DNA from 4 places in the Paenibacillus sp. FSL R7-0333 genome. Region 3 is predicted to be linked to each of the others. Evidence: predicted binding sites of a transcription regulator. Region 3 holds the regulator's gene; each other region holds the start of a gene.
What was found. Region 3 encodes LexA, which represses DNA repair genes until DNA is damaged. Its sites were predicted from a motif close to CGAACATATGTTCG; they were not measured.
Positions count from the first base shown of each region.

Region 1: MKY86_RS22215 (ImmA/IrrE family metallo-endopeptidase) is a predicted target of LexA. The motif match lies at 2,608-2,621, and genes of this name have one in related genera.
Region 2: addB (helicase-exonuclease AddAB subunit AddB) is a predicted target of LexA. The motif match lies at 5,534-5,547, and genes of this name have one in related genera.
Region 4: MKY86_RS22170 (YolD-like family protein) is a predicted target of LexA. The motif match lies at 1,685-1,698, and genes of this name have one in related genera.

Region 1 is NZ_JBBOBZ010000001.1:5,269,691-5,277,409, forward strand. Features, by position in the region: gene MKY86_RS22190 (glycosyl hydrolase) at 1-1,071, opposite strand, end outside; gene MKY86_RS22195 (NucA/NucB deoxyribonuclease domain-containing protein) at 1,234-1,674, shown strand; gene MKY86_RS22200 (hypothetical protein) at 1,761-1,949, shown strand; gene MKY86_RS22205 (hypothetical protein) at 1,997-2,152, opposite strand; gene MKY86_RS22210 (YjfB family protein) at 2,322-2,498, shown strand; gene MKY86_RS22215 (ImmA/IrrE family metallo-endopeptidase) at 2,642-3,184, shown strand; gene MKY86_RS22220 (hypothetical protein) at 3,277-3,441, shown strand; gene MKY86_RS22225 (undecaprenyl-diphosphate phosphatase) at 3,452-4,255, opposite strand; gene MKY86_RS22230 (collagen-like protein) at 4,448-5,179, opposite strand; gene MKY86_RS22235 (DUF6199 family natural product biosynthesis protein) at 5,827-6,027, shown strand; gene MKY86_RS22240 (hypothetical protein) at 6,336-6,860, shown strand; tRNA gene MKY86_RS22245 (tRNA-Thr) at 7,055-7,131, opposite strand; tRNA gene MKY86_RS22250 (tRNA-Met) at 7,477-7,542, opposite strand.
Region 2 is NZ_JBBOBZ010000001.1:5,426,168-5,433,886, reverse strand. Features, by position in the region: gene MKY86_RS22930 (response regulator) at 1-1,160, shown strand, start outside; gene MKY86_RS22925 (ABC transporter substrate-binding protein) at 1,306-2,724, shown strand; gene MKY86_RS22920 (cupin domain-containing protein) at 2,802-3,137, shown strand; gene MKY86_RS22915 (alginate lyase family protein) at 3,134-5,119, shown strand; gene addB (helicase-exonuclease AddAB subunit AddB) at 5,648-7,719, shown strand, end outside.
Region 3 is NZ_JBBOBZ010000001.1:3,926,500-3,934,218, reverse strand. Features, by position in the region: gene MKY86_RS16435 (MerR family transcriptional regulator) at 230-640, shown strand; gene glnA (type I glutamate--ammonia ligase) at 670-1,998, shown strand; gene MKY86_RS16425 (GNAT family N-acetyltransferase) at 2,324-2,911, opposite strand; gene MKY86_RS16420 (hypothetical protein) at 3,594-3,863, shown strand; gene MKY86_RS16415 (hypothetical protein) at 3,879-4,238, shown strand; gene MKY86_RS16410 (hypothetical protein) at 4,330-4,551, shown strand; gene MKY86_RS16405 (hypothetical protein) at 4,666-4,884, shown strand; gene MKY86_RS16400 (L,D-transpeptidase) at 4,964-5,302, opposite strand; gene lexA (transcriptional repressor LexA) at 5,491-6,117, opposite strand; gene MKY86_RS16390 (LysM peptidoglycan-binding domain-containing protein) at 6,315-6,731, shown strand; gene MKY86_RS16385 (DUF896 domain-containing protein) at 6,841-7,050, shown strand; gene MKY86_RS16380 (hypothetical protein) at 7,098-7,625, shown strand; gene MKY86_RS16375 (HAD family hydrolase) at 7,661-7,719, shown strand, end outside.
Region 4 is NZ_JBBOBZ010000001.1:5,261,223-5,268,941, reverse strand. Features, by position in the region: gene MKY86_RS22185 (PH domain-containing protein) at 1-165, opposite strand, end outside; gene MKY86_RS22180 (hypothetical protein) at 367-969, shown strand; gene MKY86_RS22175 (GNAT family N-acetyltransferase) at 1,057-1,482, opposite strand; gene MKY86_RS22170 (YolD-like family protein) at 1,758-2,093, shown strand; gene MKY86_RS22165 (hypothetical protein) at 2,135-2,296, opposite strand; gene MKY86_RS22160 (M15 family metallopeptidase) at 2,475-3,161, shown strand; gene MKY86_RS22155 (WGxxGxxG family protein) at 3,237-3,713, shown strand; tRNA gene MKY86_RS22150 (tRNA-Leu) at 3,905-3,990, shown strand; gene MKY86_RS22140 (PTS lactose/cellobiose transporter subunit IIA) at 4,777-5,085, shown strand; gene MKY86_RS22135 (PTS sugar transporter subunit IIC) at 5,160-6,458, shown strand; gene MKY86_RS22130 (glycoside hydrolase family 2) at 6,500-7,719, shown strand, end outside.

The DNA.
Region 1 (7,719 bases), 1.3 Mb from region 3:
CTGCCCATAGAGGCCCGGCTTGGGGAGTACCCCTCCTGAAGAAGCATACGCCGCAGCCTTGGCCGAATAATCATCTCTGGAGAACACGGCACTATTCTTCATAAAAGCCTGAATTACTGCATCCTTATTGCGATCGTACAACATCTTGCCCCAGGTCATCTGGTAGCTCCATTTGTTCTGCGTGCCTGCCAGCACAGCTGGCGGAGGAAGCTCCCCGTTCTCGCCGATGGCGATCAGCTTGCCGCGCCCCAGGTCCCAGAGCGTATCATGATGGCTTACCTTGTAATCCCCCTCAAAAATATCCGCTGCCAGCACATCCACTCTGCCGCTGCCCGGATAATACTTCGCCGGCTCCTCACTATTCTTGTTCTTGGCATTCGGACTCCACACCCATAGCAGATTGTGCAGCTGATGATAGACGGTGTACCGCTGGAACATGATCTCCCAAAGGGTGACGAAGGAGGACTTTTGCCCCCACCAGAACCAGCCGCCGTTCATCTCGTGGTAGGGTCTCCAGAGTACGGGAACACCGGCGTCATTGAGCTTTTTCAGGAAAACAGCTACCTTATCCAGCTCAGCAATCATTGCCGTATACTCTGGCGTTCCCGGTGTGATGTACTTGCTGAAGTTAGCTTCGCTGAGGCTCATGGAGACATTCGTCCAGGCTGGAGCGCTGCCCGGCAGGTTGGCATGATAGGTCATCGCTACGATCCCCCCGGCCTTGTGCCAGCGGATCGCACTGTCGGTTACGCCCTGCCGCTGGCTGCTGATGAGCTTCTCCGTCTGGTTGCTGATCGGTCCCATCTCATAGCCGTGCAGTCCGGCATAGCTGCCAGCCGTATTCTTAAGCTTGTTGTTGATATCATCCGGGCTCTCCAGGTAATCATGCTGACCGCTGATCATTCCCTGGCCCTGCAGCCAGTACAGCGTCTCCAGTAGCTTCCGTGCGGGCGCCCCCAGCTCCGCGTCAGCGGGAGACATCTGTATTTTGCGAAAAGCCGCTTGCCACTGCACATCACCAATCAGCCGCGAGGCTGAATCCAGCAGGTCCCTGAGGTTGCGCTGTTCCACATTTTCCACCATCCTTTTCCTTGTGTTTGTACATATTATGACGAATTATGGAACTTCAGCACGGCAAATACACAGAATTAGGGCTGTCACAATCCGTTATTCTTACGCTATACTATTCAGGGCACAGGCATTATACCCATACCCACTTACAAAGGAGCAGATATGAAAGCCAAAAAGTCCATCATCAGTCTCATCATTATTGCCCTGCTCAGTCTTGCCGCCTACCTGCTGGAGGAGAACGGGCAATGGCTGCCGCAGACCCCTTCTGCGAATCCTTCGGAGATCGTGAAGCTGAAGTTCCCGGCAGACCGCTACCCGGAGACCGCGAGGCACATCCAGAAGGCCATCCGTAAGGGAGAGTCGGCCATCTGCACGATCAACCGCAAGGAGGCGGAGGAGAACCGTAAGGCGTCTCTGAAGGGAGTCCCCACGAAGAAAGGCTATGACCGGGACGAATGGCCGATGGCCATGTGTGATGAAGGCGGAGCCGGGGCGCATATTGAGTACATAACACCCAGTGATAACCGCGGAGCAGGAAGCTGGGTCGGCAATCAGCTGGAGGCGTTCGCAGACGGTACGCGTGTGGAGTTTATTTTCAAATAAGCCGGCCTGTGGGGGATGTTGTTCAATTTCACTGCGATAAAGCGTAGAATGAAATGGGATAATATAACTTAGATGGAGAGCCGGAAGTGTTCTATATCTGTTATCGGGGCAAACGGCTGTACGGCCCTATGTCCGAAGCTGAAGCCTTACAGGAATGGTTCGCGCTTGCAGGAACAGTCAAGGAGCTCTATATCATTGAAACCGATGCAGCTACAGGCAGAATCAAACGCCAGATCGGGCCAACGGTCCGTGCTCATAAGAAGAAAAAGAAATAGCCCTATCCGGCACAGGCCGGACAGGGCTACACTGGCTATAGGCGGTTCTAGAACAAACAGGCTTTAGTGATGATAACCAGCAGAATGAACAGAACCAGAATGGCACCTGTCGAAGTCCAAGGGCTTACTACCGGAACGATTGGAGGTCCCTGATTCACTCCACCTACGTTATTTCCACAACCGCAACCATACTCTGCTCCCATAATTAATTCCTCCTCTTGAATATTGAATACAGCACAGAATATGTGGAATTCCGCTCCGTTGCATGGGCCAATTGGCAAAGAAATGCCTTTCACCTAACGGACAGGCGTCCAGTAGTCGATATAGAGTATGAAGCAATAGCTTAACAACAAATGAAGGGAGGAATGCCGGATGGATATTGCTGCATTATCCGTAGTGATGAGCCAGTCATCCTTACAGCAGGCCGCAGGGCTGCAGGTGATGAGCCTTGCCAAGGAGCAGGCGCAGAGCAGCGCCCAGGATATGGTTCAGATGCTGAGTCAGGCCACGCACCCCACCTTGGGAAAAACACTTGATATTCGGGCGTAATTCCTTTATGCTTACATACACAGGAACACCCGTTCCATATTTCAGCCGTTGAAGAGTACGCGCTGAACTGCTGCTTAGCCCTTAAGGGCTTTTCTTTTGGCCAATAACACGAACATACGATCTTATATATGGGGTGATTGATTATGCAAGGCTATTATCAGATGACCGCTTTGGAGAAATGGACAGAGGATCTATACCAGCGCATTGGCGTCCGCAAGCCCGCCGATATCTCCATTGATTACATAGCGAAGCAACTCAATATCTGGGTACACTATCTGGATGTCAGAAGCAAGGCGATTGAGGCTGCAGCCGGAATGTACAGTATGTTCATCGACAACCGCCTCCCTCCCGAGCTGCAGCGGCTGGAATTCCTCCACGAGCTCTGTCATCTGCTGCGGCATGCCGGCAAGTCTACGCTTATGCCCGGAGTGTTCACGCAGGCGCAGAGAGATGAATCCGACCGGTTCATTCTGTATGCCTCCATGCCCTATAGTATGATCTCCGCGAATACGCTGCCCGAGCTTCGTGAGGATGCCGTTGCCGAGCTGGCTGTAGCGTTCCAGGTTCCCGTTCCCCTCGCGCTGCAGCGGATCGACCAGATCCAGAGACGGATTTTCCAGGGGCAATTAATGGCTGTTATGGAACGTAACGAAGACAGAAATATCATCCACAGACATATTCGCTAAGCGCTGCGGGGATAATACGCTATAGACCCGGAGGGCGGAGATTCCCCTCTATAACAGGGTTAGATTCTACTGTAAAGGGGATCAAGATCAACGTGGAAGCCTTGAAAGTCATTCAATTATTGCTGACTCACCCTGAATATAGCGTGGATGCCGTTCATCCTGAAATTCCGGATTTTGTGGGTATCGAGACGATTGAAGTGGACCACGTTACCCAGACCTTCTCCATCCTGCTGCAGGAGCCTAAGGAATACGGCTGAGAGCAGGATTTTACAGTATAACAATTACATAGAACAGCCCCGCTAACACGAACCGGTACAGCGCGAACCACTCCAGGCGGAGCCGCTTGATCAGCTTGATGAACGTGACTACTGCAATCATGGCTACGAGGAAGGACGTCACGAACCCGATTAGCATCAGGGTCAGCGTATCTGAATTGAGTAGATCCCTGCTGTCATACAGGTCCAGGAGGCTTGCTCCGAACATCACCGGCACGGAGATCAGGAAGGTGAAGTCCGCAGCGGCTTTCTGGCTGGTTCCCAGCAGCAGACCGCCTGAGATCGTCGAACCGGATCTAGAGAACCCGGGCCACAGTGCCAGACACTGGAACAGCCCGATGCCGAAGGCTTGCGTATAATTAAGACCGTCTACCGTCTCTGACGTTACGGATCTCCTGCTGCGTGCAGCGAAGATCATCAAGAGACCACCGGCAATCAGACCAATGAGGACCGGCTTGGGGCCGAATAGCTGGCTCTTGATCGTGTCTTTGAATAGTAGATAGATGATTAACGCTGGTACCATGGCCAGGATCATATGAATTGCATTCAATCCCTTACTCTTGGCGAAATCCATCTTAAGCATATTCACGCCAATGTTCAAATACTTCTTCCAATACAGCAGCAACACGGCCATTACCGCACCTAGCTGGATCACGATTTTGAAGGTAACCGCAGCCTCCCCCTCGAACTTCAGCAGATCCCCTGCCAGGATAAGGTGCCCGGTAGACGAGACCGGCAAAAATTCAGTCAACCCCTCAATAATCCCTAATATAATTGCTTTGATAGCTTCAGTCACTGGTGAATAGCCCCTTTCGGAAGTGAATCAATATATTTCCAGTATAAGAGGCTAAGATGGAATTCCCCATCGAATGAGCTAACAATATGGGAGTTGGTGTGACATAAATGTCATGTGGTTTATTGTGATCACAAAAAAGCCACCAAGCTACTGGTGGCAAAATTTCATTATGCTCTATTCGTAAAATAGCCGCTATGCTAATTGTGTAATAACAAGATGTGCTGAAACGGGTCTTGTTCCTCCCGCAAGAGGAGTAATCGTAAGTGCAGCGGCATTTCCGGCAGGATTGCGAACGGTTAGAATACTGTTAATGACCGTTGTTTGCACGATCGCCATTTCTACGATTTGCGAGGTACCTGTTGCCCGCCCAACTACGGTATAAGCGAGATCTGCACCATTTAAAGTCAAGATTAGTTGTCCGGCTTCGTCCACGCTAACCTGAAACAGCACCTGATACGTCCCAATAGCCGCTAAATTAAAAGAACTCGGTCCGGTACGGGCAATCGTTGTCCCGCTGGTAGGGCCATCTTGTGGAAAGCTTACATCTGTGCCCGGCGCTACCGTTGCTGCATTATCAGGAGGCATCAGCGCAAAGAAATCAGCAAATCCTAATACCCCTCCCGCCGTTCCTGTTGCCCCGGTTGCTCCTGTTGCCCCGGTCGCTCCTGCAGCTCCTACGGCTCCTGCGGCTCCGGCCGGCCCAGTGGCTCCTGTTGCTCCAGCCGGCCCTGCCGCTCCTGCCGCTCCTGCCGGACCAGTAGCCCCGGCAATGCCTTGTGGCCCAATCGCTCCCGCCGGACCAGGTTCACCCTGCGGGCCCTGGGGACCTATGAGGCCCTGTGCTCCCGGAAGTCCCTGCGCCCCTTGCGGGCCAACGGGCCCCGCTGCTCCCTGGGGGCCTATCGCTCCAGGTGGCCCGGGCACACCTTGGGGGCCTTGGGGCCCTGGAGGCCCGCCGGCAGGTCCCGAAGGACCTGCTGTTCCCTGGGGACCTCTTGCCCCCGGGATTCCCGGTATACCCGGGGAGCCCTGCGCTCCTTGGGGCCCTGTGGGACCAATGACGGTAGGAGTAGTGACATTGACTTCAGGCGGTGGACAGGTTACTTTAACCACCTTTTTAATCACTTTTTTAACAACTTTCCGATGTTCTTTTCTTTTTCTTTTTGAAGGAACGAGGGTGACGATTTTTTTAGGATGACATTTTTTATCGTCTGGACAACTCAATACGGACACCTCCCTAATAAGATAGTGTAGTGTACGCATCCCCTCCAGTTTGGAAATGGACGAACAACTAGTTTTTACTAGTCAGCAACCTAATTCCAAAAAAACGGGCGTTACCTATAGTAGTTACGCCCTTGAATACATCACAATGTCCCACACCAAATTTTATTATTTTTCGTATTTTAGGATTGGACAACTGATACTTCCCTGTCAGACCCGAATTTCTAATTCGGGTCTGTTTTTTTGTTATTCTCCTTCAAACTCATGCTGCATCAATTAAGCTGATGCTATAAATGCTGTGCAACTTCAGATGCTCAATTCACGTAAAACTGATAAAGGAGCTGGTAAAAATGGTTGTCTTTGCTATTCTATTTGTACTGATTGCAATCCTGAATATCTTTTTCCCGGCCATGGGCTGGCATATGCGCTACGGCTGGATGGTCAAGGGCGATTCTGAACCAAGTGAGGCTTATCTCATGATGAGCAGAATAAGCAGCGTTATTGTACTTATAATCTTTTTCTTGTTCTTTTTGCCTTCTATGTTTGGTTAGGGATGTAAGTTAACAATAAAACAGGAGCTGCTGGCGCTTCCCTGCCAACCACTCCTGAAGTCCTACAGAGATCATGAGTGTTGTTAGCCAGTCGGAGAGTTCCTTCAATAACTCGAACCGCAATTCAAATGACGGAGCAATTTTGGTCGGCGGGGGCCAAAATGTCTCTTCTGCTGACAATCATACATCTTTGTTTTTGCCTATCCTTCTATTCGGATTATCTCTTATCTTTGCTGTTCCTCTCATAGTCATAGCGACTCAAAGAAAAAGGGCCTCCGTCACATTACGATGAGAGCAGGCTGGAATTAATGAAACGAAAAAGATTGTTATTTCTTCTTCCATTCCTTGTGCTGTTAGCAATGGTTGGATGCAACAAGGAAGATTCTGCTGAGGAAAAGACCGACGAACAAATTGCCGCCGATTATCTTCAAGCTCTTGGTTACACGATTATTGTCCATGAAGGAGAGGCGGCAAAATATACCTTGGAGCAGGAAAGGCTTGAAACTCCGGATTATATGCAGCTCTGGGCAGTTCAGGAGGAAGAGCCTGATGCCTTCTTCGGGAAAGAAATCGTCTCTTATCAATTCACTGTAAGGGATCATCCACTGGAACAGTTGTATAGCCCAGATGATTACACTATTTCTGTAATAGTAATGCTTGTAGACAGTGAGGTCATAGGCGGAATTTCCGGTCCAGTAAGTAAAATTAAAAATCTCGTCATGGCAGGCGGAGAGTATTCAATAGATGGAAAGACGCTGAAGGAGATTAAGGGAATGGATTATTCACAATGGCTTGACTACTGGGCGAAAAAGTACGGAAAACGGACTGAGTAACCCTTCCAATCGATTCCTTAACGGATAATAGCCGAGCAGACAAGCTGATCAATGACTACACCTTGGTCAGCTTATCTGACGTTTTGGAGCAAGAACATCACTTTATCCGATTAAAGGTAAGAAGAATGGTAGACGTTCACTCTTTCCCATAAAAAAACCGGGAAGCCTTGCCACTATAGAGTTAGTACGGATGCTGGTGAAGGGAATTGAACCCCCGGCCCACGCATTACGAGTGCGACCCAGCATAGATTCAGTGTACCTTTACGGATACTATATTGACTGTAATTCTGACTTTAGCAAAAGCTTACGGATTAGTTAGTCAAATGTAATTCGAAATATCAAATTTTAAGGCAACTTGAGCCGCCGAGCGTCTTGGACCCAGCAGCGTCCAGATCTATCTGGATCGATACCCTCACCTGCTCCCTGGTATGCAGAGAGATGCTGCTGATCTGATCGATTCCAAAATGAAATTGAGCAAGAATTCCGGCGATGAAATAGCGCCGTGACCAAAATGTGACCATCTGCCTTTTTACCAGGTTACCGGGCTATTTATCATCCTCAATTAATCTGCCTACATACAGCAAAAAACCCTTACAAAGTAAGGGTTTGAGTGAAGTGGGCCCTACAGGACTCGAACCTGCGACCAATCGGTTATGAGCCGACCGCTCTAACCAACTGAGCTTGGGGAAAGGTTAAATTGTATGTAATTCAGTTAACAGTATCCTTATTCCATTTTTATTTGTAGTTATGAATTTAACTATGATTTGATTAGTTCGTTTACAAATTCGTTAGCAATTATAGCATGTGAAATTCCAAGTAAACACTACAATTTTCATAGCATTATTTTAGAATTTAATAC
Region 2 (7,719 bases), 1.5 Mb from region 3:
GCCAGGATTATCTCACCGCTCTGCTGCGCCAGGAGACCAATATCAGCCTGAGTGACAGCCGCTGGCAGGAGCTCGGCATCGACCTGGATGCCGGCAATCTGCTGGTGATGGCTATTGAGCTGGACTGTTATACCGAATACGGGTACACCTTGCATCTGGATGACAGTGAGATCATTCCTTTTGCGATCAAGAACATCCTGGACGAGACGCTGAAAATGCACACGCGCGGCGTTGTACTGCGCGAGAGCAGACAGCGGCTGGCCGCGATCTTTAATCCGCCAGAGGCCGTGGATACGGTAGAGCTGCTGGAGCTGTGCCGTGGGAATGTGGAGAAATACAGCAAGAATACCGTTTCGATCGGCCTTGGCACAGCGGCAAGGGGACCGCGTGAGATCAGGGCCTCCTTCGTGCATGCGGCCAAAGCGCTGGGCTACCGCTTTTACAGTGAGGGGAATTGTATCTTCCGCTTCACGGAGCTGGACCCGGAGAACCGAGCAGCCCCGGACTATCCTGAGGAGAAGGTGAAGGAGCTGCTGTACGCGCTCAAATCCGGCAATGAAGAAGGCTGTCATGAGATCATCGGCGAGATCTTCCGGCAGTGGACCCTCTCCGGCAGATATCCTGATCCGCTGTCGATGGTCCGTCTGTTGTCCGGGCTGACCTTCGCTATGTACCGGGCGTTCTGTGATGAAATCACGGAGGAGGAGCGCATACAGCTGGAGGCTGACCTGACGGCGCTGGAGGAGAACCGTTCTTTAACCTTTGGCGGGTGGAAAAGCTATATCAATCACTTCGCCAGCATGGGCTGCGAATTCGTCGATAGCAAGCAGTTCCGTGATGTAACGCAGTCCATTAACCGGGCCAGAGAATACATCCGGCTGCATCTGGAGGAGAATCTGACCCTGAACAGCTGCGCGCAGGCCGTCCATCTGAGCCCGAGCTATTTCGCAGGCGCCTTCAAGAAGGAGACTGGCATGACGCTGATTCAGTATATTACCAAGCTGCGGATGGAGCGTGCGAAGGAGCTGCTGATTGCCGGGGCGCAGGTGCAGGAGATTTCCCTGATGCTCGGCTATGAGGACCGCCCGTATTTCAGCGGCCTGTTCAAAAAATACTGCGGACTTACGCCCACAGCGTTCCGGCAGAAATACCTGAAATAAGCAGGAGCTGAAGGAACAGGGACAAGCATTTTTCCCCCCTTACAAAGTTAGAATGTCTCTCACCCCACTGAAAGCGGAACCATTATGATTACGTTAACAGATAGCCGATTGCAGGTTGTCAGGACAAGCACAAGGGGGCATAACGATGGATAAAAAATGGGTTGTTGCAACAATGAGTACAGTGCTGGCACTGAGTCTGGCCGGCTGCGCTGCCGACAGCAATAAGGAGCCCGCGGCAAGTAACAGCAAACCGGCGGACGCCAAGGGAGATAACGGAGCAGCAAGCGGCGGCAAAACCAAAATCCTTTACTGGACACCCGACCGTCACGACGCCGATTTCATGAAATCCAAGATTGAGGAGTTCAACAAGACGAACAAGGATAACATCGAAGTGGAAATGACCGTGATGGGGGACAATTATCCGCAGGCGGTAGATATCGCTTTTGCCAGTAAGCAGGCTCCTGATGTGCTTCAGATCAACGACTTCCAGACCTATTACAAAAAAGGCTACATGGCCCCGATCAATGATTATATGAGCAGTGAGATGAAGGAGACCTTCAAGGACAGCCTGCTGGAGAACAAGAATACCGTGGACGGCAAGACCTATACCCTGCCCAACACCGGACAGATCTGGAGACTGATCTATAATAAAGATATCTTCAAGCAAGCGGGCATTGAGAATCCGCCGAAAACACTGGACGAGATGGTTGCTGCCGCCAAAAAGATTACCGAAACCGGCAAAAAGGACGGCATATACGGCTTCGCCAGCCCGTTCAAGAGCTCAAGCGGCTTCTGGCGTGCATCCAATACCGTAGCTGGCGCGAGCAACAATACCGGCATTGACGGCTACAATTACAAGACCGGACAATTCGACTTCAGCATGTACAAGGATATTGCGCTGGCGCTGCGTCAGATGAACGAAGACGGCAGCATGCTGCCGGGCGTAGAGAGCCTGGATATCGATCCGCTGCGTGCGCAGTTCGCCCAAGGCAAAATCGGCATGTACATTAACCACTCCGCAGAGCCCGGCGTCTACAAAGACCAGTTCCCGACCACCGCTAATTGGGCTGCCGTTGCTGTACCGACTACGGACGGAACGATTAAGGGTGCATCGCAGATCATCGGCGGCTCCTACATCGGCATCAGCGCAGACAGCACGCATAAGGAAGCAGCGTGGAAGTTCATGGAGTATGTGTACAGCGACAGCCTGCAGAGCGAGTATTATGAAAAAGGCTACGGCATCTCCCTGATCCCTACAGTGATCAGCTCCGGCAAAAAACCAAGCATTCCCGGCATTGAAGGCTTCCTGCCGAAGCGTTATGACGCGATTTATCCGGCGAACCCGCTGACCATTACAGAAGGGTCACTGGAAGGCAGTAAATGGAGCGATGCGTTTTCGGCATTCGTTTTCACCGGCGGCGATGTGGACAGCATTATCAAAGACCTGGATACCCGGTATAATGCTTCATTAGAGAAAGCAAGAGCCTCCGGCGCAACGGATATTGTGGCCGATCCAAGCTTTGACGCATCGAAGCTGCAGGGTAAATTATCCACCGAAGAATAAGAGGTAAGGTTCAGGTGGCGGCCGATGCATGATAGATTCGGCCGCTTTTTTTCTTAATAGAGAGGAGCAGATCCGAAATGATTATAGAGAATAGCCAAGCCGCAAAGACGGTTCTGAATGAGAGCAGTTCACGCACCCTGCTGGCAAGGGGCGGATCACTGATGATGGTGGAGGTTACCTTCGCCAAAGGCGGCATCGGGGAGGTTCATTCCCATGATGCGCATGAGCAGATCAGCTATATTGTGAAGGGCAGCTTTGAGGTCAAGGTCGGGGAGGAGACGCGTATTTTGAAGGCGGGCGACAGCTTCTATGCCGGCTATAATATTCCGCATGGTGTGAAAGCACTGGAGGATTCCGTGATTCTGGATGTGTTCAATCCGTTCCGTGAGGACTTCCTGGAGAAGCAGGAATGAAGGATTATTATCTGAGTGCACCTGAGCTGCGCAGTGCTGCCGCTTATTATGTCCGTCATTTCCCCATCGAGGCGCAGAACTCGGTCCAGATTGCCGAGCATGCCGTGAACAATGAATTCATTATTCCTTATACCGGTGATCTGAGCCGCTGGATTCCGCTGGGTAAGCCGGTGGCAGACTGGCTGCATAATCCTACGAACGACCCCGAATTCACCTGGGGCATCAACCGCCACTGGCATATGCTGGATCTGGGCAAGGCCTATCTGATGAACGGCAAGCCGGAATACGTTAAGGCCTTTATGCAGCATTTCCGCAGCTGGCGCGAGCAGAACCCGGTTCCTGTGATTCCGTCGTATGAGGAAGCGGTCTTTTTCCAGAAGCTGGGTCCATGGCGTCTGCTGGAGACCGGCCTGCGGGTGCAGTCCTGGATCTCTGCGTACAAATATATGGAGGACAGCCCACTGCTGGATGGACACTTCCGCAGTGAGCTGCTGGAGGGGCTTGCGGAGCATGCTGAATTTCTGACCCGCTACCTGGGCAGCACGGAGATCAATCATGCGATTATGCATATGCAGGGCCTCTATATGATTGCTGTCTTCCATCACGGGCATCCGCGCGCACCGTATTGGCGGCAGCTGGCCGGGGAGCGCCTGGAGCTGTGCCTTTTGCATCAGGTCGGGCCGGAAGGGATTCAGATTGAGCTGACCACCCATTATCATGATGCGGCCATTGAGATGTTCGGGACGCCTTATCTGCTGGGCGCGTTATCCGGCCACCCGTTCTCCGCCTGGTACGGCGGGCAGCTCCGCAAGATGGCCGCGTTCACCGAAGCGCTGGTCCGCCCGGATCACCAGTCCACCGGGATCGGCGATTCCGACTGGATTAGCAGCGGCCGCAAGCGGCTGACGCTGCTGGGTGCTATTCTGAAGGATGATGCATTGGTTGGACGCGGCACGGGCAATGCAGAATGCCTCTGGCTGCTGGGAGCCGAGGCGTATGAGCGGTGTGTGCAGCTGCAGGCGGAGTCTGCGCCTTCGGTGAGCAGCGTGGCTTTTGTGCAGACCGGGTATTATGTGATGCGGGATCCGCAGCAGTATCTGTTCTTCGATGCCGCAGAGATGGGCGGAGCGCACGGTCATGCCGATGCGCTGAATCTGGAGTGGATGTGGAACGGGCAATTGCTCTTCACCGATACCGGGAGGTACACCTATGAGGAAGGGGAATGGCGCCGTTATTTCAAAAGCACCCGGGCACACAACACTATTACCATAGACGGGTTGGATCAGACGCCGTATATCTCTACCCAGCAATGGGGCGAGCCTGTGGCTAAGGCCAGCACGTTCCGCTGGGAGAGCAACAGCCGTTACCACTTCATTGATGCCGCGCATGACGGATACATCCGTCTTCCCGGTCCGGTAATGCACCGGCGCTGGGTGCTGCTGGGCGTGGAGGTGCCGCTGCTGCTGATTGCCGACTGGCTGGAGGCGGATGGCGAGCATGAGCTGGAGCAGCGGTTCCATCTGCACCCGGAGGCGGTGCTGGAGCTGTCTTCCGAAGCCGGAGCGGCTGGAGAAGCCGTGACCAGAGCCGGAGAACCCGAAGTCGCAGCCGGAGCCGCACAGCCTACAGCAACCGTGGTCTATCCCGGCTCTACAGTGAAGCTGAATATGAGCTGGATGACCAGCGGCCTGAAGGATGAACAGTTCACGGTGAGTAAGGAGCAGGGCTGGGTATCGGAGGTCTACGGCTCCAAATCGGAGATTCCGGTAGTAGAGGGCCGGGCGGCTTGGGCTGGCAAGGCTGGAATTCTGACGCTGTGCCTGCCTGGCGATACGGCGGACGGCAGCAGTCCGCTGCACGTGAGCACCTGCGTGGTGGATGCGGAGCGGCGGCGGGTCGAGCTGTCCTATGTATACGGAGATGCGAGCGGCACAATTGTAATCGGCCCGGACACCCTGGGCTGGACGGAGCGGAAGGAATAAGCATTTTGTGCTGGAAGTTATTAAAGATAAGGATATTAACAGATAAGACTTCTCCGTTGCCCGTTTTCCGGCTGCGATAGGCTTAAATGCACTTTGTACAACTAAAACATCCGATGTCTAATCGATTGCCTGTTTAGGTGTATTTCGTACAATAAAATATTCACGTATTGCCGGTTCTTGCCTCTTTGGGCAGATTTAGTTGCACAGACTACAGCTATACGAGAAAAGTATGCTGTTCCGCTGCTTTTAAGTGTACATTCTACAACTATCCCTGTCTTGCCCTTCACTTGGGAGGAGTTGCAGCAGTAACTGTTAGGCTTGAGACCTAATTTACATGATTTATTCAGACTCTTCCATCCGCCGTTTGCGCGGCTCCGGGAGAGTCTTCTTTATTTCTGCATTTGCAAACAATGGCAAACGTACGTTCTGGAGCGTGCGTTGGAGGTATGCTATACTATTGAGACGAGAAGTTTCATAGATTCTGGTATTGCATTGAGTGCCAGGGTTCAACGGAAGGAGTCTGCTGAAATGACGGTTAACTTCATCATCGGCCGCTCGGGCAGCGGCAAGACGACTACAATATGGGAGCGGGTATCCTCCAGGCTGAAGGCAGAGCCGCTGGGGGCCCCAATCATTATACTTGTTCCCGAGCAGGGATCGTTCGGAGCGGAACGGGGCCTGCTGGCGGCGGGCGGCGTGAAGGGAAGTCTGCGCGCCCAGACGCTCAGCTTCTCGCGGCTTGCCTACCGGGTGAAGCAGGAGACCGGCGGCAGCGCAAGTCTGCCTATCAGTGAAGAAGGCAAGAAGATGCTGATCTACAAGATTATCAGCAAGCGCAAGGAGGAGCTGAAGCTGTTCGGGGCTTCCTCGGACCGGCCGGGATTTGTGGAGCGGCTCAGCAGTCTGCATACAGAGCTGAAACGCTGCGCTCTGGGAGCCGGAGACCTGGAGGAGCAGATCGGCAGAATGCGGGATGCCACGCTGGGCAGCCCTATTCTGGCCGGGAAGCTGGATGATCTGCATCTCGTCTTCAGCGAGCTGGACCAGGAGATGTCACAGCTCTATATAGATGAAGAGGACAGACTGGCCGAACTGGCTGAGCATATTGCGGACTCTGCCTATATCCGCGGCGCCGAGATCTGGGTGGACGGCTTCCACGGCTTCAGCAACCAGGAATTCATCGTCTTGCGTGAGCTGATGCAGTACGCGGACACAATGACCATTGCGCTAACACTGGACCGGATCTATCCGCCGGGCGTTGCCCCGCATGAGCTGGAGCTGTTCCATCCGGCGGCGGTTACTTACATTAAGCTGCGGGGAATAGCGGAGGAGATGGGACTTACCGTATGGGATGAGCTGCTGGCTCTGCCCGTCCTGCCAAGGTTCAAGGACAGTCCCGTACTCGCCCATCTGGAGCGCGGATTACAGCGCCGGCATTCCTGGACGGGACCGGCTGAACAGGTGAAGGAAGCCATCAGCATCCGGGCTGCGGCTTCACGCCGCACCGAGGTGGAGGGCGTGCTGCGCGAGATGCAGGCCCTGGCCAGAGAATCGGGAGCCAAATATGGGGAAATGGCGGTATTCATGCGCAATATGGCTGATTATGAGCCGCTGATTGCCCCGTTATTTCAGGACTTCGGCGTTCCGTTCTTCCTGGACCAGAAGCAGAGTGAGCTGCATCATCCGCTGGTGGAATTCATCCGCTCGGCCCTGGATGTCGTCCGCCGCCGCTGGCGTTATGAAGATGTGTTCCGCTGCGTGAAGACCGAGCTGCTGCTGCCGCTGGACGGAAGCATTACCCGCGCGCATATGGATGAGCTGGAGAACTACGTGCTGGCTTGCGGCATTCACGGCTCGCGCTGGACGAACGGGCGCTCCTGGAAGGGGATTCCGCGCCTCTCCCTGGAGGGAAGTGAGGCTGTAGATGAAGCCATGCTATCCAGAATGGAAGCCTGCCGGAGTGCGATTACAGGACCGCTGCAGGCATTTGAGCAGAGAATCAAAGCCAGCCGCAGCGGTCTGGAGCTATGCCGGGCGGTATATCTGCTGCTGGAGGATACGGAAGCGGCACGGAAGCTCGAAGGGATGGGAGCGGAGTCACTGAAGCAAGGCCGCCCGGAAGCCGCCCGGGAGCATAGCCAGCTCTGGGGCGCTGTTCTGGGTCTGCTGGACCAGATTGCCGAGATGATGGGCAAGGAACGGATAGATTTCAGCCTGTTCGCCGGAGTGCTGGAGACCGGGCTGGCGGAGCTTAAGATGGGGCTCGTCCCGCCGGCACTTGACCAGGTGCTGGTAGGTACGATGGACCGTACCCGGGTGTCGGGGGTGAAGTACGCCTTCCTGCTCGGTTTCAACGAAGGAGTGGTTCCGGCGCAGTTCAAGGAAGACGGCATTCTTTCAGAAGGGGAACGTCTCCTGCTGGAGAAGTCCGGTATGGAGCTTGCGCCGGGCTCCTCCCGGAAGCTGCTGGATGAGCGCTTCCTGATCTACAATGCGCTTACGACGGCCAGCAGGAAGCTGTGGATCAGCTATGCTGTAGCTGACGATGAGGGGAAGGCGCTGCTGCCTTCGGAGGTCATCCGCCAGCTGCAGGGAATGTT
Region 3 (7,719 bases):
CCTATTTCGTCATCGGAACTAAAGCCCTGTTATGTGGGCGGATTTTGCCTGCGGATTGCTCTTTGTGATATACTTCGGGGAACCAAATCCCATGCATCGGACACTTTGATCTGTTAATCTCACAATGGGTGAAAGAAATCTTGTGAGAAAAACTCACATACCATTGACACGCCATATAAGGAAATGTACAATGAGATGAGAAAAAGATCATTGGAAGGTTGGATGAGTCATGGGTGATGAAATCCGCAGAAATATGGCATTATTTCCGATTGGAATCGTAATGAAGTTAACAGATCTATCCGCCAGACAAATTCGTTATTATGAGCAGCACAGCCTGATCGTACCTGCGCGTACCTCCGGCAACCAGCGTTTGTTCTCTTTTAATGATGTGGAACGTCTGCTTGAGATCAAGGCGTTGATTGAGAAGGGTGTTAATATTGCCGGCATTAAGCAGGTGATGAATCCTGTCTCGAAGGAATCTGAAGAAGCTACGGTTATTACCCCTGACACAGAGGTGAGACGTAGAGAGTTGTCTGATTCGCAGCTTCACCGTCTGCTGAAGCAGGAGCTGGTTTCCGGTAAAAGACCGGGACAAGTGTCTCTGATCCAAGGTGAGCTATCCCGGTTTTTTAATAAATAATATAGAGCTGTTGAAAGGGAGAGGGTAACGTGAGCTTTACTAAAGAGGATATTCTGCGCATTTCCAAGGACGAGAACGTCCGGTTTATTCGCCTGCAATTCACCGATTTGCTGGGAACGATCAAGAATGTTGAGATTCCGGTAAGCCAGCTTGAAAAAGCACTCGACAATAAAATGATGTTCGATGGCTCGTCCATCGAAGGTTATGTGCGGATTGAAGAATCCGATATGTATCTGTATCCGGACCTGAGCACCTGGGTTATCTTCCCTTGGGTGACTGACAGCCGTGTGGCACGTCTGATTTGTGATGTGTACATGCCGGATGGCACACCGTTTGCCGGAGACCCGCGTGGTATCCTCAAGCGTTGTCTGCAGGAAGCGGAAGAAATGGGCTTTACAGCTATGAATGTTGGACCGGAGCCGGAATTCTTCCTGTTCAGAACAGACGAGAAGGGCAATCCGACAACCGAGCTGAATGACCAGGGTGGATATTTCGATCTGGCGCCAATGGATCTTGGGGAGAACTGCCGCCGCGAAATCGTATTGACACTGGAAGAGATGGGCTTTGAAATTGAAGCCTCCCACCACGAAGTGGCTTCCGGCCAGCATGAAATTGACTTCAAATATGCCGATGCCATCAAGGCAGCGGATCAGATTCAGACCTTCAAGCTTGTCGTGAAGACGGTAGCCCGCCATCACGGCCTGCATGCAACCTTTATGCCTAAGCCGCTGTTCGGTATGAACGGATCTGGTATGCACGCTCACCAATCCCTGTTCAAAGGCAAAGAGAATATGTTCTACGATGAGAGCGATAAGCTGGGCCTTAGCAAGACTGCCCGTTATTACATGGCCGGGATTCTGAAGCACGCACGTGCTTTTGCAGCGATCACTAACCCGACTGTCAACTCTTACAAACGTCTGGTGCCTGGTTATGAAGCACCTTGCTATGTAGCCTGGTCTGCAAGTAACCGTAGCCCGATGATCCGTATTCCGGCTTCGAGAGGACTCAGCACACGCGTTGAGGTTCGTAACCCGGACCCGGCGGCTAACCCTTACCTTGCACTCGCTGTTATGCTGAAGGCAGGTCTGGATGGAATCAAGCGTCAGCTTGATCTTCCGGCTCCTATCGACCGTAACATCTATGTGATGTCCGAAGAAGAGCGGATCGAAGAAGGCATCCCAAGTCTGCCAGCCGATCTGAAGGAAGCCCTGAACGAAATGATCCGCAGCCACGTGATCACAGAAGCCCTCGGCGAACACGCCCTGGCCCACTTCTACGAGCTGAAGGAAATCGAATGGGACATCTACCGCACCCAGGTCCACGAGTGGGAAAGAGATCAGTACATGACGCTTTACTAGGATACAGCAGCCCTTGGCGCTATTCGCGCCGGGGGCTTTTTATATTTTTTAGAGAGTATGATTTACATCTGTCCGGGGATCTAGTGCTCTTACGTATGTGGGATTCAAGATGTATACAAAAAACCGAACACAATTGGCGGCCGCGAAGGGTTAGTTAGATTGTGGTGAAGACATACCCAAAAAGCAGGCTTCCTAAAGCTAGCACAACAGTCATGCCAAGGAGCACTCTAATATAAAAAACCAACAGCTTTCTTTTACCGAGAAATAAATCCCGGACTGCTGTTGGTATATGGAACTGAACGTCTCTGATTAGGTTAATGCATGATTATATATTTTGGTGTTGCTCATGAAGAAGATCCCTATATTCATTCTTTGTTAAACCAAACAACATAGAATCATGATATTTACCATTGATATAGAAAATTTGACGTCGGACTCCTTCTTGAACGCATCCTACTTTTCTAAGCATAGCAGCCGATGCCTTATTTCCGTCCAGAACATAATCATTAAATTTATTAAGTCTACGCTCGAAAAATGCATATTTTAAAAGCATGTGCACTGCCCTGGTACCGTAACCCTTACCTCGATAGGCATGATCAATTACAATACCTATGCTGAAAGTACCATTCCTCTCGTCAATGCTGTTTAGATTAATACCACCTACCGTTTCACCGTTCATATTTTCAATAGTAAACATGATTCGGCCATTAGTGGACGAAAATTCAACGTTCTCTTCAACGAATTTCTTCGCACCCGAGATTGTAGGCGGCAATTCAATAGTACATTCCAGAAAACGACGGGCAGGGGTATCGAATGCAGTTAAATATATACTTTCCCAATCCTCAGCCTCTATTGAACGCAATCTAATTTCATCATCTTGCCAATAATAGTTTGTATAATCTATATTTCGCATAAGTACACCTCCAAATAATATCACGATTCTATAAGTTTATCTCATGAAATATATATTTTGGAGGTGCTTTTTGATTATAAGTGATCTTAACATGATGACATTACTTAGATGGTGTAGTTCTAAGATTATTGTTCAAAGTCAAACGGGGGGCGGAAGATCTGCTACATTAGTATATAAGTTATTCCGAAGTATGTTTATAAAAAAAGGCGCCTACTCCCACCAAACGTAGTATGTGCCTAGTGGCCTGTAAGTTGGTTAATCGTAGCGAGGATCTCTGGCGAATATTCGGTGATCAGAACGCCTTGGATGAGCGGCATTGCCTTAAGCGAAAATCCATTCAACGTTTCCTCCCAGGTTTAATAGATTATTCTTCGAGAGGAATCGGGGGCCGGATGATATACCATAGCAATCCATAAGCTAATCCAAAGTAAAGGAGTATACCCAGTATGGATAGGGACAGAAGAATGAGGATAACCTTATTTCCGTTCATACATTTACCTCCTAAATAAAAAAACTCTCCCGATTTTTAGTGCGGGGGAGAGACTGAAGATGAAGACTGAGCAAAACCCTTACAACATAATATAAAGGAATTATAACTCCAGATCAATTCATTTTACATACTATTCCATCTCCTATATACTTAACCAGAAGAGAATTCTAGTGGCAGACATGGGAGCGGATGATGAAGAATACATATAAGATTATGCTTTCGCTGATGCTCATCCTGGCGCTAACATGTCCGGTGGCTGGGGCGGAAGGAGTGGCTGTGCCAGCGGAGACCCAAACTAGGCTTATGGAGCAATATGGGCTGGATGCGCCGGCTCTGCCGGTGTGGGATTGGAGCAGTGTTGATGTCGGGGCCAGTGGAATTACAGGTGGGATGCTGTTCTTGTACCGGATGATGTTGAATCCGCTGGGGGTCTTGCTGCAAGAGATAATATATATTCTGTAGTTGAGGGGGAAAAGAATGAATTCGCGTTATGATACGCCAAGTCCTGCACGCAGAGTCCGCAGGAGATCGGGCGGTAAGTCGTTACTGGTTCTTATCCTTGTTCTGATTGTGATGGCGGTTACGAATCCGGGAAAGGAAGCATTCAGTGAATATTCTGTAAAGAATCTGGAAAATACGCTCGGTCAGGAAATAGGCGACGGAATTACCAAGCAGGTGGCCCAGCCTTTAATTGAGTCTTTGACCGTGAGGGATAACTACATTTTGTTTTCTGTATTCAGTGTACCGGACCTTAAGAATACCAATTTTTTTACCCGGGATGGCGGGGCCACGAAGAAGTATATCGGATTGTTCAAAATCCTGTTTATTAAGCTGTAAATATGGTTTACATATTGTTCCATGACCCGGTATAATTGAATAGATTCGAGACGGAATCTTTAATATGGTTGTGGAACAAGGAGGAACGAAGTTGAATACGGCTTATAAAGTACTGTCCAGTGATGCTGATCTATTCGCTGCCGCACTGGCACAGGTACAGGTCTACGTCGTTCAGCTGGTTGATGGCAAACCGCATGTGATTGCTGATTATGCCGGACCTGTACAGAAATGGACACCGGAGTACATTGTGCTGGCCGGAATGACTTATAGACGCGATGAATTTGAATTCCGGGTACGATTGAACAAGAAGTAAGCAGATTCGCTGCCCACTACCTGCAGCTCTAACTAACATTACTGCCGAATCACACAATCTTTGGAGCCATTCTTGGCATCTCTTATACTATCCAAGTGTAAAAGAGGTGTAAAGATGAGCCAAAGAGAACGTAACCGGATTCGCAGAGCCATTAATGTCCTGCTGACACAGCGGGCAATCCTGCTGGAGAGACTGGAAGAAATCAATGAGAATCTGCGCAGGGTGCCTAGAGGTTCGCGGGCCAGAAGAGAACTGCTGGCAGCCAGAGAATCGATCCGCGAGGCCATCCGTTTGAATACGGTGGCTATCCGTCTGTTGAGAAGTGTGCTGTAGTCTGTATCCGCTCTAATTTATATGAGTCACAGGAACCCTTGGGACGCAATCTGGCGTCTCAAGGGTTTTTGCGACGTTCCTATTCCCGGATGGTGACACGGGTACCTATGGGAACGAGGGCGGCTAGAGCCAGAACATCTGCGTTATACATACGAATACAGCCGTGTGAGACCATGTGGCCGATGGAGGATGGGTCATTGGTTCCGTGGATGCCGTAATGCGGCTTGGACAGTCCCATCCAGAAGGCACCGAACGGACCGCCCGGATTGGGCTGTTTGTTAATGATGGTGTATTCGCCTACAGGCGAGACGGTTAACATTTTGCCGATGCCGACAGGGAAGCCTCTGGTGACAACGTCATTATCCAGCAGGTACAGCATGCGCTGTGACAGATCGACGATAATTCGGTAATTGGGCATACAGATCAGCACTCCTTTGTAACAGGATATGTGCGGAGCTATGCAGCGGTTCGCAGAAAAAATGGCCAAAAAGCCGAATGCGAACAAATGTTTGTATACAGCTTTTTGGCCACTACACGAAGTAAAATGAACATAAAACAGGCTGCTTCGCATGGTGCGGAGCAGCCTGTTGTTAAGCGGGGAGTAGATTAGTGGATATCGCGGAATAATCCGATGACCCGGCCCAAAATCGTAACGCGGTTAAGGCGGAGAGGCTCGTACGCCGGATTCTCCGGCTGCAGCCTGATATGATCCCGTTCCTTGTAGAAGGTCTTGACAGTTGCTTCATCTTCTTCGGTCATCGCTACAACAATATCGCCATTGTCGGCAGTCTGCTGCTGGCGTACGATGACATAATCCCCGTTCATAATTCCGGCATCCACCATACTGTCACCAAGGACAGATAGCATAAATACCTTGTTATCGCCTACGTAGTGAGCAGGTAATGGGAAGTAATCCTCAATATTCTCTGTAGCTGTAATAGGAACACCAGCTGTAACCTTACCCACTACCGGGATGCGGGTAACGGTCTGGACGAATTGATGCACATTCTCTGAATCTTCCTGGCCGAGTAATTCAATGGCACGCGGTTTCGTTGGGTCACGCCGGATCAGGCCCTTCTTCTCAAGCCGGTCCAAGTGACCATGCACGGTGGAGCTGGAGGCCAGTCCGACAGCCTCGCCAATCTCGCGGACGGACGGAGGATAACCCTTGCTGCGGACTTCATTACGTATAAATTCCAGGATCGCCAGCTGACGACTAGAAATCTTTGACATCGGTATCAACCCCATATACTATGTTTGGGAAAATTATAACATAGAACTTCCGTTCGTACAAACATAAGTTCTAAAATGAGGGAAATAAGAGAACGGAAATAAAGAGAACAAATGTTCCGAAAAAACTATTGATCGAAACACATGTTCGTGTTATATTATTTTCGAAAGCAAGAACATGTGTTTGGAGGATGATAATCATGTTAAAGTATAGTACATACAACAGCATCTACAATAATGAGGATATCGAGGTGTCCGCTCCCGGTAATCCAACTGCTCATAGTAATGTAACCAAGATCAAGGACGCGATTCTTCATAGTGTCGCTGCGCTCTCATCACTATTCCGTCAGGTCAGCCTGATGAAGATTCTCCTGGTGCTGATGCTTGTTATTTCGGGATTCACTGTGGTGGGGAATGTTTTTGCCGGTTCGGTCTCGTCGATGAAGCCGGATAAGCGGATTGTAGTCGAACGCGGGGATACCTTATGGAGTATTGCGTTAAGCAACAAGCCTGAGGACATGAAGACAGCCGTATATATAGAAGGAATAATGAAGAGTAATCATTTGGAGAACAGCGTCATTAAGGCCGGAGATATTCTGACTTTACCTGTATATTGAAGGAATGTGTCATGCTAATGATCGACTCGGAGAGCTTTCAGGGGGTAGACCTTGACAAGCTCTTTTTCTCATGGCAAAGTTAAAATGAATTTAGAGGGAGGGAAACGTATTGAATATTGACGAATTGGTCGCACGTATCAATGAATTGGCACGCAAAGCTAAGAACGGCGGCCTGAATGAAGAGGAACTGGCTGAACGTGCCAAGCTCCGCGAGATTTACCTGGGGAATATCCGCACTAACTTTCGGGCCCAGCTTGATACTATCGAAATTGTGGACAATCCGGAGCATGAAGAAGGCAATAACGGACTTAAGCATTAGCCTGTTGCCTTTTCATAGATAATACAGGATGACTAGGGGGAACTTACATGGCCCGTTCTTGGGAAAGAATGGTTCAACGCAACACCAAGCAAATTAACCAGCAAAGAAAGAAGCAGGGGAAGGACTCCATTTACACTTCCAGCACTAAGACTGCCGCGAAAAGCATCGATATTTTCAAAGGCCGCAATATTGTATTCCCCGTTGTACTGATGCTGCTTGGCATCATGTTCTGGGTGGTCGGCTCAATTGACGAAGCCAAAGGAAGCGGGATTCTGGCCAACTGGCTGGGTGTGGTGCTGTACTTCCTGCTTGCTGCGCTGCTGTTCTTCCGCCGTCCGTTCCTTAAGGTTGAGCGTGCGCGTATCTCTACTATTAAATATAACCGCGAACGCTTCCTGGCTGCGGCGGATATTGAGAAGATCACTTTATCGCGCAGTGTAGTTACTATTAAGTATAAGGGTAAGCGCAAGCAGTGGATTTTCTCCAAGCTGATTAACCGATATGACACTGCTGCGATGGGGGAACGCCTGGAGCAGTTCGCCAAGAACAACAACATTGAGGTTGTGCACGAATAGGAAGACAGACCAGCATATAGGGAGTGGAAGAACAAATGCCGATTACCGCCGTACTATTTGACCTTGACGATACTCTGCTGTGGGATGACCGCAG
Region 4 (7,719 bases), 1.3 Mb from region 3:
GGCAGGCTTGCCCTGCCATAATTCTTTTTCGGGACCGGAGCTATGGCCAGACGCCGGACGGCGTGCTGCTGCCGGAGAACCGGCCTCTTCTGTACCTGCCCCGCATTCCCCGCAGAATTTGGCACCTTCGTTGTATTCCGCACCACATGCTGTGCAATAAGCCATGATAGATCTTCCTCTCCTTGAACAGATGAATTCATTATAGTATAACAGGAATTGCCAGTCATCAACGGGTTATGGACCGCCGTTTCTCCCTATGAATACGCTTAACTGCTGACATATGTTTCATTACGCCGAATTTTACATTAATTTCATTTGCACTTAACAAAAATCGATATTATTCTGTTAAGTGGAGGGATATTAACTATGAGACAAGCTTTACTTGCAGGACTGCTAGTGGCCGTCATGATACTCAGTGCCTGCGGCAATAACAGTGCTGAACCGGCGTCCCCGGAAGAGGTACAGGAGACGGTACAGAACTTTTACAATGAAATGTCGAAATTCGACGAAATGGGCAAATCCTCGCTAGAGAACTTCAACACCACGCTAACCTCTTATTCCACCGGACAAGCGACAGACAAAGAATTCGAGAAGGCTGTGGACAGCTTCCAGGATACCGCATCTCAGCTTGCAGATCATGTGAACGATATCAAGATTGCGGGTGGCCTGCCGGATACGATCGAGAAGCTGCTTAGAGATTCGGTGATCGCTTTCCAGAGTGCCTATCAGATCAAGGAGAAGGCTTCCAAGGGCGCAGTATCGCCTGATGTGACCGCTGAGGAATTCAACACGATGAATGAGCAGGCGGACATAGCGATGCTCTACGGCATCTCCAAGCTGAATGAAGCCAGAGAAGCCGCCGGACTGATTGAACCGGAGCAAGCCGTACCGGGAACCGTATCAGATGCAGGCACAGATGCCAAGCAGGAACCGGGTGCTGGAAGCGCAGGGACTTCGTCAGTGAAATAAGCAGAGACAAGACTTCTTATACGCCAAAGGATGCAGATGAAGACGCTGTACAGCATTACTGTAGGCGTCTTTTTGCTGCCGATTGAATTATTGGTCCAATCTTTTTGAGAAGTACTTAGGGGCTTCCCTGAAACCTTGTCTTTCATAAAATGTATGAGCCGCTATTCTTCTGGCATGGCAATGAACCTGGATACTGGCACATCCTCTTCGGGTGGCGGAAGCTGAAGCGGATTCCACTAATTCCTGTCCAATTCCCTTACTTCTAGCTGAGGAGTCCACAACCAGATAACTAATGGAGGCGATATCTCCTCTCATGCCCAGTTGCGGGATATAATGCAGGGAAAGACAGGCGATAACACCTCCTTCCGCTTCATAAACCATTAACTCCTCATTGGGGTCAGCAAGAAGTCTTTCTATATTCTCTTTCATATAAAGCTCGGTATCTGGATAACCTAACTGCGTCAATAGTCTGGAAATACCCTCTCGATCCTCCACATTTGCTGCTCTAATCATAAATATCATCTCCGTCCTTTCTACCCCTTTCCCCTAATGATGGCATCAGATTAGCGAAATTACTAGAACCACAGTATGGCTGTTTCAATGCAGGTGTGGTGCTAGCTCAATCCTTTGTAATGATCAGTTAAAGCCCTCCTTCTGCGTCCTTGGCCTGACATTAATTTCTGCTTGCTTAACAAGCTGAATCGCGGATATAATACAAACATACGTTCGGTTTGTGAGCGGAAAGATGATGTAGTCCGGGTTATAAACATCAGAGTGGGGGAATAGCAATGGGCAAGAAGCTTGAAGCGGGCGGTCTGCGGGAGAGCAGCCGAAGCATGTTGACGGAGCATAAGGGCGGGATCAGGAGGGACGAACGGGAGACCTGGCATAGCCTGAGGCCGGTTCTGGATGAGCAGAAGCTGGAAGAGATTGAGCATACGCTGGCCTTATCGCTGCGGAGTCATGTGCGGGTAACGCTGGTGCTGTATGGTCCTCAGGAGCAGGTGAAGCTGAGCGGCTTCGTGACCTCCATTCACACCCACTCGCGTGAATTCAAGCTGCAGTGGGCGGAGGAATGGAAGTGGCTGCTTGTAGATGACATTGTGGAGGCTTATATTGTCTAAAAGAGTACCTGTTCGCCTGGGATCAGCACGGCACGCTTCATTTACTTGCTGCGGTGTCCATCCGTCTTCTCATAGGCAATCAGCGTGACTTCCGGGTTCCCGGTCATCCGGGCAATCTCCGATTCCGCCTGGCGGATTACCTCCACCACATCCTCCTGGTCGCTAAGCGGAGCTATTCTGTAGCTGTCGCTGTGTATCTCCATGTTCATCCCCCTTTTCGTTTGAATGACTTGACTTACGGTCTGTCTTCTTATTTTGGCCTGTAGATGCACAGTTCATCCGGGGAGATAGGACGCTGCACAGCTCATTTTGTGAAAAAAACGGTCATTGGTGCAAGCAATCCGGCCTAAGCGGGCATTTACTATACCAGGGGGTGAGTAGATGCTTACTTTGGAGCAGGTCAAGCAGAAGTCGGCCGCAAGGCTGGCGAAGCTGCATCCGGCCGTACTGGCCGGGGCGAACGAGCTGATTAGACGGAGTTATAACCGGGGGGTGCCGATCCTCATTACGCAGGGCATGCGCACGATAGCGCAGCAGAATGAGCTATATGCTCAAGGGAGAACCAAGAAGGGCGACATCGTAACCAATGCCCGGGGAGGCGACAGCTACCATAATTACGGACTGGCAATAGACTTTGCGCTGCTTCTGCCGGATGGCAGGAATGTGTCCTGGGATATGAAACGTGACGGGGATGGCGACAAGGTGGCAGACTGGCAAGAGGTGGTGCAGGAGGGGAAGAAGCTGGGGTTCGAATGGGGCGGGGACTGGACCTCCTTCAAGGATTACGCTCATCTGCAGATGAGCTTCGGCCTTAGCATCCAGGACCTGAAGGCAGGCAGACGGCCGACTGCCCAGCAGAGTGCAGCCGCACTAAGCCGTATAACCGGAGGTGAGCCAGAGGTGAACAATAATATCCCGGTAAATATTACGCTCAATGGAAAGAAGCTGACGACCGGCGTCATGGACGATGCGGTAACCTATGCGCCTGTACGTGCGATTGCGGAAGCACTTGGAGCCAAGGTCACGTATAATGCGTCCAGCAAGACCGTGAACATTGTGAAGGAATAACTTCTCTGCATAGATGCTGTCCCGGATGGGGAAATTATCAGCGATTAACCACATCCATGAAGGGGGCACAACATTTTGAACAAGCTGATCACAAGTCTTGCCTGCGGTACGGTCCTGTCCATGAGTCTGCTCGGAGCAGGTGACATCTCCGCAGCAGCGCCGGGCGGTATGACAACTACGACTCCTGGCGTTATGAGCACCACCGCTCCGGGCATGCACAGCACAACGACTGACGGCCGGATGGGCAACATGGGGAATATGGGCAATCTGGATGACCGTATGATGGACAGCCGGGGCAACACCATGATGAATGAGACCAGAGATTCGATGCACAAGACCGAATCCATCATGAAGGACAAAATCCGTACCGGCGACAACAGCTCCGTCTCCCCGCTGTCCAACAATAACACAACGGGCCGCTACCGGGCACAGAGCACGACCACCACAGGCACCAACAACGACAACCGCTCCAATTGGGGCTGGCTTGGTCTCCTAGGGCTCCTGGGTCTGGCCGGCATGCGCAGCAGAACTGGTGAGCGTGACCGCCACTAGTCCGAACAGCGCAGCGCAGGGCAGAACGGATCTGACCAGATCCGATTCGGTAAGACGAGCAAAAGGCCCGCGTCAGTCTCGGCTGAGCGGGCTGTTTGCTGCGTCTGCAGCAATATTAAAAAAAGGAATTGCGTATCCCCCGGATACATGATATTATATCTCTTGTCGCGTTAGTTCGCGCATCATAACATGCCGGGGTGGCGGAACAGGCAGACGCACAGGACTTAAAATCCTGCGAAGGGTGACCTTCGTACGGGTTCGACCCCCGTCCTCGGCACTAGAATGAAAACCTTGAGAAATCAAGGTTTTTTTATTTGGATTACTTTCAAAAGTATATGTAGAACACTTATTTAGTGCACAGGATTTATCCTGTTAATTACTGAGTTTTGTCAGGAAAGATACTCAATTCATTGGCTAGCACTTCTTCCCCGGTTAACACCTCTACCACGATGCCTACTCCCAAGCGAAACCCATATTTGAATATAGATGCCTCCTCTGAAAATCGCTCCTTCCTCATCTCCTTCATTTATAAAGTGCTTTGTGTTCAACCATAAGTTATTTATACTGGCTAAATCCACGTTGTATTCTCTATAAAGAATAACGTTTTCATTGATGGCGGATTTGATAGAGTGTGTTGCTTAGCTAGGTCAAGCATGTATTTTTTAAGGTTCGTGCAGACTGTAAGTTACCTGCCGCATTTCATATCCGGGGTTGTCGCGACGGGTGGACAATCATTTTTCTGGCAGCCTTGGCCGGGATTGATCCATCGCTGTATGAGGCAGCGGAGATTGATGGAGCTTCAAGGCTTGCCTGGCTGGGAGGAGCACCCTGCTGTAAGAGCAGGTAAAGTCTATTATATCCATGAGTATTGGAATGGAGATGATGCCTTCTCTGGCTTTGCTGTGGTACGCATAGTTGCAAACGGGGAATCAAAGCAATGCCATTCTTTTTCCCCCAGGTAGGTGAAAAAGAATGGGTTCAATTGAAAGCGATATCAAATTATACTTACCTTGTAACAAGGACAGCAAGACAGATAAGAGAGAAAAAACGCAGAGGTGATGGAATGGAATACGTGGAGAAGATTATGACGCTGATTGCCAATTCTGGAGAAGCTAGAAGTAAAGCGATGGAAGCGATTCAAGTGGCGAAAACTAATGATTTTATTGCGGCCAAAAAAATGCTGCAGGAAGCTTCGGATGTTTTGCGAATGGCTCATAAAATTCAAACGGGTCTAATTCAGGAGGAAGCAGGAGGAAGTAAGCAGGAGATCACGATTCTAATGATACATGCCCAGGACCATCTGATGAATGCTATGACTGTCAAAGATCTGGCTGCAGAATTTATTGAATTGTATGAGGTTAACAAGAAATAGATAGTCAGGATCATTCGGGGTTAGCCTTATGCGATAGCTAAAGGCTCCCTAAACATTTTAATGGGGGGTCAGGTATGAACGGATTTTTAGGGATATTACAGAAAATGGTCGTTCCGCTTGCAGCGAAATTATCTTCGAACAAAGCTTTGCAATCGGTTTCTAAAGGTCTTATGGGTTTGATGGTAATCATGATGATGGGTGCTTTTTCAACGATATTGAGCAGTTTGCCATTCGATGCTTATCAGAACTTTTTAGTGTCTTCTAATTTAAAAGGAGTATTTAACACTCTGCTCAACGTTACAACAAATATGCTGGGGGTATACGCAGCATTTTCCATTGCTTATTCCTATGTCTCAAATGAAGATAAAGATGGATTCTCAGCAGGTGCAATCAGCCTCATGTGCTTTTTTATCGTTACTCCATTGACAGTCGCAGGAGAGGGCTACATGGCAGTTACGAATTTGCCGTTGGATTGGATAGGGCCAAAGGGCTTATTCACCGCAATGATCGTTGCTATTGTAGTTTCCAAATTGTATGTATTGATTATTAACCGGAATATAACGATTAAAATGCCTGAAGGGGTTCCGGAATTTGTATCCAAATCCTTTGTAAGCATTATTCCGGGTATTGTTATTGGCATCCTTTTTGCCGCTATTTCTTATCTGCTATCCTTAACCAGCTTCGGGGACATGCATCAAATCATTTATAAACTGATTCAAATTCCTCTTACAGGTCTTGGATCCAGTATCTGGGCTGCATTGCTGGTGTATGTATTGATTGGGTTGTGCTGGTTCTTCGGGGTTCATGGCATGGCAGTAATGTCAGTGGTGATTCCAATCTGGGCAGCACTTGATGCCGAGAATATGGTTGGCGTTGCTGCAGGCGTGGCCAATGCGGATTTGCCCAATATTGTAACTCTTAACTGGGTAAGTGCAGTGGCTACTATCGGTGGTGCCGGTTCAACTATTGGTTTAGTGATTTGGCTGACCTTTAAAGCTAAATCAAAGCAATATAAAGTATTTGGCAAAATGGCGCTTATTCCTTCTCTCTTTAATATAAATGAACCAGTAATCTTCGGGCTTCCTGTAATGTTGAACCCGTTACTGTTTATTCCATTTGTATTTACTCCTGTATTGCTAATCGGGCTGGCATACATTTTAGTTACGATCGGAATATTGCCAATTTCGAATGGAATCGGGGCGCCCATGGGCACACCATTAGTGCTTCAAGGCTTCTTTAATGGAGGCTGGAGGTTAGGGTTGTACCAGGTGTTCGGAGTCCTGCTGTCATTGGTCATATACTATCCGTTCTTTAGAATAATGGATAAAAAAGCTGTTGAAGAAGAATCCGCTGCTGAGATGGCAGCTCAATAAGGTCTACATGTGAGTGATGATAAGTGGAGGGAGGTGGGGAAATGAATAAAATAGGCGATATTTATGCTAATAAATTCGAAAATTTTATTTTCCCATTTTTTTGGATGCATGGAGAGTCAGAAGAAGTACTAGTGGATTACATGCAAAAAATTCATGACAGCCATATTGGTGCGGTGTGTCTGGAATCAAGACCTCATCCGGATTTTATGGGTGACAGATGGTGGGCTGATCTGGATATTATCATTAGAGAAGCCAAACGGTTGAATATGAAGATTTGGATACTGGATGACTCACACTTCCCGACAGGCTATGCGAATGGTCTGGTTAAGGAGAAGTATCCCGACAGGCTAAAAACACTCTTGACACACCGGGTTGTCGAAGTCTTTGGACCCAAGGATAGCATCGGGGTTATGACAGCCAATATATTCGATCCCACTGCCCGATTAATCGCTGTTTACGCCAAGCAAGACGATAAAATCATTGATCTGAAGGATCAAATCGATGATGAGATAATTTACTTTAATATTCCCGCAGGTTCATGGAAAGTATATCTACTCTATGAGTCCAGGAAAGTGGATTATAATCCGGATTATATTAATATGGTGGACAAAGAATCCTGCGATGTATTAATTGAAGCGGTATATGAGCCACACTACCAACGGTATAAAGAAGAATTCGGGAGAACAATTGCGGGATTCTTCTCGGATGAGCCTGGATTTATGAATGAAAAAGGAGTACGGAATGACAGCAGGATTGGTAAACTAATGCCGCTTCCCTGGAGCAGGCAGGTTAAAGAAATGTTGCAATTAAGATTGGGTAAGGATTACCTGCTACAGTTATCCTCTCTATGGTATGACGAAACATGCAGTCCTGAAATCAGACATGTCTTTATGGATATCTGTACCACACTGTACAAAGAGTGCTTTAGTGATAACTTGGGGAATTGGTGCAGGGAACGCAATGTTGAGTATGTGGGCCATGTTATTGAAGACCGTGATTCCAATGCCAGACTTGGTGTGGGTGCCGGGCATCTGTTCAGAGCGATGGCGGGGCAGGATATGGCGGGCGTCGATGTTGTGCTGAATCAACTGATTCCGGGAATGGATTCTGGTGAACATCCTACATTCAGAGGTACGTGGGACAGCGAGTTCTTCCATTATGCCTTAGTGAAGATGGCCTCATCTCTAGGGGCAATTGATCCCAAGAAGAAAGGCAGAACGATGGCAGAAGTATTTGGCGCTTACGGCTGGTACGAGGGCGT